Regions from separate parts of the Paracoccus cavernae genome, predicted to be linked through region 3. Evidence: riboswitches for the same ligand, from Rfam matches in the RefSeq annotation. Region 3 holds a riboswitch; each other region holds the start of a gene.
What was found. Region 3 has a riboswitch for cobalamin ahead of ACFFUC_RS04645 (CbtB domain-containing protein). Riboswitches for the same ligand answer to the same signal wherever they lie in the genome.
Positions count from the first base shown of each region.

Region 1: it holds a riboswitch for cobalamin, as region 3 does, so the genes downstream of both, ACFFUC_RS09175 (TonB-dependent receptor plug domain-containing protein) here and ACFFUC_RS04645 (CbtB domain-containing protein) in region 3, are expected to answer to the same signal.
Region 2: it holds a riboswitch for cobalamin, as region 3 does, so the genes downstream of both, nrdH (glutaredoxin-like protein NrdH) here and ACFFUC_RS04645 (CbtB domain-containing protein) in region 3, are expected to answer to the same signal.

Region 1 covers NZ_JBHMDZ010000010.1:38,225-41,494, forward strand. The annotation lists gene ACFFUC_RS09175 (TonB-dependent receptor plug domain-containing protein) at 1-1,159, opposite strand, end outside; cobalamin riboswitch at 1,293-1,473, opposite strand; gene acs (acetate--CoA ligase) at 1,596-3,270, opposite strand, start outside.
Region 2 covers NZ_JBHMDZ010000045.1:100,946-104,215, forward strand. The annotation lists gene ACFFUC_RS15055 (MFS transporter) at 1-469, shown strand, start outside; gene speB (agmatinase) at 500-1,480, shown strand; cobalamin riboswitch at 1,783-1,980, shown strand; gene nrdH (glutaredoxin-like protein NrdH) at 2,084-2,305, shown strand; gene nrdI (class Ib ribonucleoside-diphosphate reductase assembly flavoprotein NrdI) at 2,321-2,737, shown strand; gene nrdE (class 1b ribonucleoside-diphosphate reductase subunit alpha) at 2,719-3,270, shown strand, end outside.
Region 3 covers NZ_JBHMDZ010000002.1:207,529-210,798, forward strand. The annotation lists gene ACFFUC_RS04630 (cobyric acid synthase) at 1-276, shown strand, start outside; gene ACFFUC_RS04635 (hypothetical protein) at 273-818, opposite strand; gene ACFFUC_RS04640 (CbtA family protein) at 822-1,592, opposite strand; gene ACFFUC_RS04645 (CbtB domain-containing protein) at 1,599-1,784, opposite strand; cobalamin riboswitch at 1,815-1,989, opposite strand; gene ACFFUC_RS04650 (inorganic phosphate transporter) at 2,118-3,270, opposite strand, start outside.

The DNA.
Region 1 (3,270 bases), on a different contig from region 3:
CCGCCTGCACGTCCAGCCCGTTGCCGTAAAAGCCGCGATATTCCAGCGCGACGGAATCGGTGCTTTTCTCCTGCGCGGCAATGCCGGTCGCGCTCTCGCTCCAGCGGATCTGCTCGGCCATGATGTTGAGCAGATGATTGGCCGCCTCGACCTCCACCCCGTCGAGCGAAAGGCTCGCGCGGTATTTCAGCGCCCGCGTCACGCCGAGCATCTGAACGGGAAAATCACCGGGGAAATCCTGCGCGTAACGGCTGCGCTCGTAGCTCAGCCGATGGGTCAGGCGGCCGTCGAGCGTATCGAATTCCGCGAAAACCTGCCCGATCCGTTCGTCGCGCTTGCTGTTGAGGTCACGGATATCCTGCATGTAATCGGCCTCGCCGGTCGCGAGGTAGTCGGAATTGTCGTAGCCGTAGGTCTCGCGCGCCTGGGACTGGGTCAGCCCGAACCGCAGCGTCTCGGTCGCTTGCCAATCGCCCGAAAGCGTCAGGCTGCGGCGGCGCGAGCCGTCCTTTTCGCCGCCCTTGCCCGAGGCGTCATAGCCGTGATCGTCGCGCGCGCCGTAAGACAGGCTGACCCCGCCCTGCGCACCGCGCGCATAGGCAAAGGCCGAGGCGTCATAGCCGTCGCCGACCATGGCGCGGATCTCTCCGCCCGTCCCCGGTTCGGTGCTGCGCCGCGTGATGATGTTGACGACACCGGCAGAGGCGCGCGAGCCGAAGAAGACCGATTGCGGGCCGCGCAGGATCTCGAGCCGCTCGACCTCGCCGATGCCCATGCCCGAGAGGATGAAGGCCTCGCCGCCGCCGCGCGCCTCGACGCCGTCGACCAGCACGAGCGTGTGGTTCGCCGGAGCGCCGCGCATCCGGATCGAGCCGAAGCTGAGGCCGGTTTCGCTGACCGACACCCCCGGAAGTCCGGTCAGCGCCGCGCGCAACGAAGGCGTGGCGCGGCTGCGCATCTCTTCGCCTTCGACGATGCTATAGGCGCGCCCGTAAGCATCCGTGGCGATGGGCGAGAGGCCGCCGTCGATGGTCACGGTATCGAGCAGCACCGGCGAGGCGGCGTCCTGCGCGACGCCAGCCAGCGGAAAAGCGGTCGAAAGCGCGGCCAAAGCGGCCAGGCCGGTCAGGTTGCGGGGATGGCGTGATCTGGTTTTCACGGCGGAATCCTTGCGTCATCCGGAGCGTTCTCCGGAAGGGATGAAAAGATGTCTTCGGACGGAAAACCGCCGCAGACGGGTGAGGTTGGTCACCGCTGCGGTCAATCCGCTTCGCAGGTCCGCCCCGGACCCCGAATGGGTGATCGCGCCGGCAGGTCTCCTGACTCGCGGGTCAAAGCATCAGACCTGCCTTCCCGGTTGCCCAGTGGCGTGTCGGCCGTCGCTCGCCGCTTACAGTTGCGGGGGCAGTTGCGGGATCTCACCGCATTCCCTTTTCATCCGGATGTTCCGGAACCGTAGCCGCACCAATTAGCCGCGCTGCCCGCCGCCGGTCAAGGCCGCAGCCTGTCAGATGTGCGCGCGGCAGCGGTCGCCAAAAGAAAACCCGCCGCATGGATGCGGCGGGTTTCTATGCATTCAGGCTTTGGAAAAAGCCTCAGCCGTGGTTCTGGCGGTTCTCGATCAGATCCTCGACCACCGAAGGATCGGCCAAAGTCGAGATATCGCCCAAAGCACCGAAATCGTTCTCGGCGATCTTGCGCAGGATGCGGCGCATGATTTTGCCCGAGCGGGTTTTCGGCAGGCCCGGTGCCCACTGGATGAGATCGGGCTTGGCGATCGGACCGATCTCGGTGCGCACCCATGTTTCAAGCTCTTTGCGCAGATCGTCCGAGGGCTCGATCCCGTTCATCAGCGTGACATAGGCATAGATCCCCTGCCCCTTGAGGCTATGGGGGTAGCCGACCACAGCGGCCTCGGCGACCTTCACATGGGCGACCAGCGCGGATTCGACTTCGGCCGTGCCCATGCGGTGGCCCGAGACGTTGATCACGTCGTCGACGCGGCCGGTGATCCAGTAATAGCCGTCCTCGTCGCGGCGGCAGCCGTCGCCGGTGAAATAGGTGCCGGGATATTGCTGGAAATAGGTCTCCATGAAGCGTTCGTGATCGCCCCAGATCGTGCGCATCTGGCCGGGCCAGCTGTCCGAGAAGCACAGGACGCCCTCGACCCCGTTACCTTCTTGTACGGCAGCAGTCGCGGCATCGAGAACGACCGGCTTCACCCCGAAGAAGGGCAGCGTCGCCGAACCGGGCTTGGTGTCGATCGCGCCCGGAAGCGAGGTGATCATATGGCCGCCGGTCTCGGTCTGCCAGAAGGTGTCGACGATCGGGCAGCGGCCTTTGCCGACGTGCTTGTCGTACCAGACCCATGCCTCGGGGTTGATCGGCTCGCCGACCGTGCCCAGCACACGCAGGCTGGTGAGGTCGTATTTGTCGACCCATTCCGGCCCCTGCCCCATGAGCGAACGGATCGCGGTCGGGGCGGTATAGAACTGGTTGACCTTGTGCTTTTCGCAAACCGCCCAGAACCGGCCCGGATCGGGGAAGTTCGGCACGCCCTCGAACATCAGCGTCGTGCCGCCGTTGGCAAGCGGGCCATAGACGATATAGCTGTGGCCGGTGACCCAGCCCACATCGGCCGTGCACCAATAGACGTCGCCGTCCTTGTAGTCGAAGACCATCTGATGGGTCATCGCCGCATAGCACAGATAGCCGCCGCTGCTATGGACGACGCCCTTGGGCTTGCCGGTCGAACCCGAGGTATACAGGATGAAAAGCGGATCCTCGGCATTCATCGGCCGCGGCGGGCAATCGGGCGCGACCTCTTTCATCTGGGCCAGCACATCGACATCGCGGCCCTGGACCCAGGTGGTCTGGTCGCCGGTATGTTTGACGACAAGGCAGCGCACGCGGTCCGAGCAATGCAGCAGCGCTGCATCGGCATTCGACTTCAAGGGCGTGCGGCGGCCGCCCCTCGGGGCGGTGTCGCAGGTAATCACGACTTTCGCGCCGCAATCGTTGATGCGGTTGGCGAGGGCATCGGGCGAGAAGCCCGCGAAGACCACCGAATGGACCGCGCCGATCCGCGCACAAGCGAGCATGGCATAGGCCGCCTCGGGGATCATCGGCAGATAGATCACCACGCGGTCGCCGCGCATCACGCCCTGGCTCAGCAGCACATTGGCGAAACGGTTCACGCTTTCGGAGAGCTCGCCATAGCTGATGTGGCGTGCGGGTGCCGAGGGATCATCGGGCTCGAAGATGATCGCG
Region 2 (3,270 bases), on a different contig from region 3:
GACGCTGGTGGCCTACCTCGGCTCGATCTTCATCATGGGGGCGCTGTCGGACAAGCTGGGGCGCAAAGTCATCCTGCTGCTGTGCTCGGTCCTGTTTGTCGTGCTGACGGTGCCGCTGTTCATGGTCCTGTCCTCGATCACCTATACCGGCATGGCGAGCACCAGCTATCTGATGATCCTCATGGTCCTTGCGCTGTTCGGGGTCATGATGGCGATGAACGGCGGCACTTTGGCCACGTTCCTGTGCGAGCTCTTCCCGACCCGCGTGCGTTTTTCGGGCTTCGCGCTCAGCTATAACTCGGCCAATGCCTTCTTTGGCGGCACCGCGCCTTTGATCGCAACATGGGTCGGCGGGATCATCGGCAGCGCCCTTGCGCCGGCCTATTTCCTGACCGGCGCCGCAATCATCACCTTCTTGTCGATCATGATGGCCCGCGCAGGCGGGGCAGGGTCGAAGCTGGAAGAGTGACCCAATATCTTGTTGAAAGGACATCATGAAATGAGCACGGACAAATATTCAGCGGGTCGCCTGAACCTACCCTTCGTCGGGATCTGCACCTTCGGCAAACGCCCCTATGTCGCCGATTGGACCCAGATCGACGCCGATGTCGCCGTGCTGGGCGCGCCCTTCGATTTCGGCACGCAATACCGCGCCGGCTCGCGCTTCGGGCCGCGCGGGGTGCGCGAGGCCTCGACGCTGTTCAGCTTCGGCCATGCGGGGGCCTACGATCACGAGGATGACGTCACCTATCTGCCCGACAGCGTGCGCATCGTGGATATCGGCGATGCCGACATCGTCCACACCGACACCGCCCAAAGCCACGCCAATATCAAGACCGGCGTGCAGGCGATCCTTGAAGCGGGGGCCTTTCCGGTGGTGATCGGGGGCGACCACTCGATCAACATCCCCTGTATCGACGCTTTCGAGGGGCATGGCGACATCCATATTTTCCAGATCGACGCGCATCTGGATTTCGTGGACGAGCGTCACGGCGTGCGTACCGGCCACGGCAGCCCGCTGCGCCGCGCCTCGGAAAAGGGCTATGTCACCGGGATGACGCAGGTCGGCATCCGCAACGTGTCCTCGACGGCGCGTGACGGCTACGAGGCGGCGCGGGCCTCGGGATCGGACATCTTGTCGGTGCGTCAGGCGCGCAAGCTCGGCGCCGAAGAGGTGATCAACCGCATCCCCGAGGGCGCGCGCGTCTATGTCACGCTCGATATCGACGGCTTCTGCCCCTCGATCGCGCCGGGGACGGGAACGCCGTCGCATGGCGGGTTCCTTTACTATGAGGTGCTCGAGATGCTTCAGGCGCTCGCGCGTCGCCACGAGGTCGTCGGCATCGACCTGGTCGAGGTCGCGCCCGAGTTCGACCATTCCGCAACCACCACGACGCTCGCGGCGCAGGTCTTGCTGAACTTCATCGGATTCGTCTTCCACGAGCGGGCGCGCCGTGCCGGAAATGTCGCGCAAGGCTGATATGCCCCAGCGTTACATGGATCGGGCTTGAAGCCGATTCTCCAAAATGCAAAAGGGGGCCGCGTCGGTCCCCTTTTGTCATGCCGCAGCGTCCCGTTCGGGGCCGCGACGGGCGAACGGGGGCGGGAATGCGCCGCTGCGAGGGCTTGAGTCCCGCGCGTGAATAGCTCTTTATGTTGCAGGGCGCGGGCGTCCCGCAGCCCCGAAACTCCGAAACTGTGGTTCGCTTCAAAGGCTTGATTGTCACGGGCAGTCTGTTACCTTGTCGTCATACCATATGTTGACAAAAATGCGGCCGTGAGGCCTAATGCTTGTGTTCTGGTTCTTGAGTCGAAGACGCGTTTGGCGCAAGAAAAAGAGGGAAAGCCGGTGAGAAGCCGGCGCTGCCCCCCGCAACTGTAGGCGGTGAGCGAAGCCACAAGGATCCTGCGGGTTTCTGCGCGAAGGATCGGCCGAGCGATGATCCGTGAGTCAGGACCTGCCAGGACAGGAATAGAATTAACCGTGCGGTGGGCGCGGGGGTTTCAAAACGTCTGACGAAGGAGTGTCTTCGCCGGATTTTCCCCTGTCTCTCGTCGCGATATGCCAAGGGACAAGGAAGATATGACCATCACCGTTTACTCGAAGCCTGCTTGCGTTCAGTGCACCGCCACGACCCGCGCGCTTGATGCGAAAGGTCTGTCCTACGACATCATCGACCTGACGCAGGACGAGGCGGCGATGGAGAAGGTGACGGCCCTTGGCTACCGTCAGGCTCCGGTCGTGATCGCGGGCGACGAGCATTGGGCGGGCTTTCGTCCCGACATGATCGGCCGTCTGTCCTGATCGGGCAGCGGGGTCGTGCTTGATCTTGTCTATTTCTCGTCGGTCTCGGGCAATACGGCCCGTTTCGTCGAGAGATTGGGAATGGGGGGCACCCGTATTCCGGTCAGCCCTTCCGATCCGATGCCGGTTGCGGACAAGCCTTTCGTCCTGATCTGTCCGACTTTCGCGGATGGTCTGGGGCGGGGCGCGGTCCCCAAACAGGTGATCAAGTTTCTCAATATCGCCGAAAACCGCGACCTGCTGCGCGGCGTGATCGCCGCGGGCAACCGCAACTTCGGCACGACCTTCGCCCTTGCGGGCGATGTCATCGCACAAAAAACCAACGCGCCAGTTCTCTACCGTTTCGAACTGGCGGGCACCGAAACCGATATCATCCGCATCAAAGCGGGGCTTGCTGAATTCCGGGGGATGGAATGCTCGACAATGGCGTGAAGGCCGAACTTGATTACCATGCATTGAACGCGATGCTGAACCTCTACGACAGCGAGGGGAAGATCCGTTTCGACGCCGACCGCAAGGCGGCGCATCAATTCTTCCTGCAGCATGTCAACCAGAACACGGTCTTCTTCCATTCGCTGGACGAGAAGCTCGATTATCTGGTCGAGGAAGGCTATTACGAGGCGCAGGTTCTGGACCAGTATTCCAAGAACTTCATGCGCGAGATCTGGGACGCCGCCTACAAGAAGAAATTCCGTTTCCCGACTTTCCTCGGCGCGTTCAAATATTACACCAGCTACACGCTGAAGACCCGTGACGGTCAGCGCTATCTCGAGCGCTACGAGGACCGCGTCGTCATGGTCGCCCTGGCGCTGGCGCGCGGCGACGAAAAGCTGGCGATGCGCTTCATGGACGAGATCCTGTCGGGCCGCTTCCAGCCCGCCACGCCGACCTTCCTGAACGCAGGGAAAAAATCGCGCGGCGAGCTGATTTCCTGCTTCCTGCTGCGCGTCGAAGACAACATGGAA
Region 3 (3,270 bases):
GGCCCCGATCGCGCGCGGCCCTTTGCGCGGATCGGGCAAACTCAAGGGTCTTCGCCGGAAGGCGCGGTTTCCCGCGATGGCCGTGTCGAGGGCAGCTATCTTCACGGGTTGTTTGCCGATGACGGTTTCCGCGCGGCCTATCTCGGCGGCTTCGGTGCGGTCTCGGATCTGGCCTATGACGCCAAAATCGACGCGGTTCTTGATGCTTTGGCCGACCATCTCGAGAGCCATCTCGCTCTGGACCGCATGCTCGCGCTGGCGGGAGTGGAACCTTAACCGCACCCCAGATGCAGGGCGAGCGGCCGGTCATGGAGCGGGGCAAAGCACGCGACCGTTCGGGCGTGATCGGCCGCGAGCTGGCGCAACAGGCAGCGCAGCATCAGACGCGGCGCCTTGCGGAACTCGGCTCTCTCGGGTGCGGCGCCGCTCAGGATCAGGTCCCGCAACTCGTGCTGTTGCGCGCGATAGGCATGGCCGAAATGCTCGGCAAAAGGATGGGGGCCGAGGCTCGCGCGTTTCGCGGCGGCAATGCCCGCAAGCGCGAAACCTTCCGGCAGTTGCAGATGGCGCGGGAGGAGCTCGGGGCCGGTCGCGCCGCATTTGAGCAGGATCAGGCCGAAATTGCACGATGCGGGCAGGCTTGAAATCGTCTCGTAGGCCTGAACGCGGTAATCGCGGTCAACCGGAAAGGGCGGGGTTTGCAGCGTGAGGGCCGACAGCGCGGGGCCGGTCGCGAAGCTCCAGCCGCATTGCGCCAAACGATCGGCCAGCGCCCCTGTCAGAGGCGCCGGCCTGAGTTGCGAGAGGCTTTCCGCCACGGCTCAGGCGGTGCGTTTGGGCAGGACCAGCGTGAAAAGGACCAGCCCGAGAACGACCCAGCCCACGAGGCCCACGCCCAAGGCGCGGCTCGCGAATTCCGAGGCGAGTTCCGGCGGAGCGGGACCTTCGAACACATGGACCGCCGGTGCGCCGATCACATGGGGGGCCGCGATCAGGGCGATGGCCGGAGCCCATGCCCGCCAGCTTGTGCCGAAAGCGATGAGCCAGAGCCCGAGGCCGGAGGCGAGCACGGTCGCACCCCACCAGAGCTGGCGTTGGCCGAGATCGGCGGCGGACATGCCCGGCAGCTCGGGTGCAAGTCCCAAGGCGGGGAGGAATTGCACCGCGAGAAAGCCCGCAAGGCCCCAAAGCATCCCGTCGCGCGGCCGCAGGTTTTGGCCGCGACCCAATGCGATCAGCAGAACGGCAAGGCCGAGCAGCCCATATCCCGCATAGATCAGGATCGAGAACAAGACCGTCAGCGCGTCGCGCTTGAGGTCAATGCCGCCGGACACCCCTTCATCAGCCGCGGGGGCTGCTGTCGGCGCGGTTTGGTCCGCAGCGTGGTCGGCCGCATGGTCATGGGGCTGCGCCCCGTCCTCTGCCTCGCCGTGGTGGTGGGGCGCGGCGCTTGCGAAATGGACGCGCTCGCCACCCTCGTAAAGCTCGGCGTGCAAAAGCACCGGCTGGACAAGCCACAGCTGCAACAGGGCGGCAATCAGCCCTGCAGCAGCGCCAGCGATCAAGGCGCTGGACAAAGATTTCAGATCCATGTGCGGTTAGTGGCAGGGATAGCCGGCCGCATGGCGCAGGTCATGGGCCGCATCATGCAAGGTTTCGGATTGGGCAATGCCCGAGAGGAAAACGAGGCCCAAACCAAGGACCGTGGCCAGAATGATCGTGGCCCGCGGGCTCGATTGTTCGGCGGAAGTTACGGCATTTGCCGTTGCGATCATACGCGACATGTCAGCTCCTTTCCGTCACACCCGACGGAGGTTGATTGATCGTCAGAGATCGGTCTCCTGACTCGCGGATCATCATGCTCGCGGCCTTCCCAGTGCGTGGCACCAGTGGCTTTCTCGCTGCATTCTCCGCTCACAGTCGCGGGGGCGGTCGGGTTCGAAACCCAGTTCCCATGTTGCAAGCAACATCTCTGACCAAGCGACTATGTGGCGGTCGCTGTCCGGTTGCAAGCCTTATGCCGTCGAAGGCGGGCATTTGCTCTGGTGCTCTCGGGAGGCACAAATGAAAACTCCGGCCGCAGCGGGCCGGAGCAAGATCTTGCGCGGTGGGCGTTCTCAGCCCGAGATCGCGTTCAGCCCGAGGAAGATGATCGCCGACAGCACCGCGGCGGCGGGCAGGGTCACGACCCAGGCGGTCGCGATCGTCGTGACATGGGTGCGGCGCACCAGTTTGCGGCGGCGGCGCTCTTCGGGGCCGAGCTGGTCTTCGACCGGCATGGCGACGCGGGCCTTGCGCAGGCGGCGCTCGGCATCCCATTCGCGGAAGAAACCCACGCCGAAAATCGCGCCGACCGCGATATGGGTCGAGCTGACCGGCAGGCCCATGCCGCTTGCCACGATCACCGTCAGCGCCGCCGAAAGCGCGACGCAGAAGGCGCGCATCGGGTTGAGCTTGGTGATCTGGCTTCCGACCATGCGGATCAGTTTCGGACCGAAGAGGAACAGTCCGAACGAGATCCCGAAGGCCCCGATGAGCATGACCCACAGCGGGATGCTGACGTTTTCCGTGACCGCACCCGATTGGGCCGCCTCGACGATGGCGGCCAACGGGCCGACGGCATTGGCGACATCGTTCGCACCATGAGCAAAGCTCAGCATCGCGGCCGAGACGACGAGCGGGATGCCGAAAAGCGGCTTGAGCGATTTGTTGCGGTTCTCCGCGCCTTCGGACTGGCGACGGATCACGGGGATCATGATCAGCCAGGTCGCGATGCCGATGCCGAGGCCGATCAGCAGGCTGCCCGTCAGCGTGACCTCGATCAGCTGGCGCAGGCCCTTGAGAGCGAGATAGCTCGAGAAGGTGCCCGCCATGATCCCGACCAGAACCGGCACCCACAGGCGCGCGGCGGCGATCTTGTCGTCGCGGTAGACGATCTGGGATTTGATGAACCACAGGAAGGCGGCCGCAATCGCGCCGCCAAGCAGGGGCGAGATCACCCAGCTTGCCGCGATGGTGGTGACATTGCCCCAGTTCACCGCGCCGAAACCGGCAGCCGCGATGCCTGCGCCCATGACGCCGCCCACCACCGAATGCGTGGTCGAGACCGGCGCGCCGATCCAGGTCGCAAGGTTCACCCAAAGCGCCGAAGACAGCAGCGCCGCCATCATTGCCCAGATGAAGGTCGCCTGCGTGCCGATGCTTTCGGGCGCGACGATGCCGCGCGAGATCGTGGTGACGACATCGCCGCCCGCAATCAGCGCACCCGCG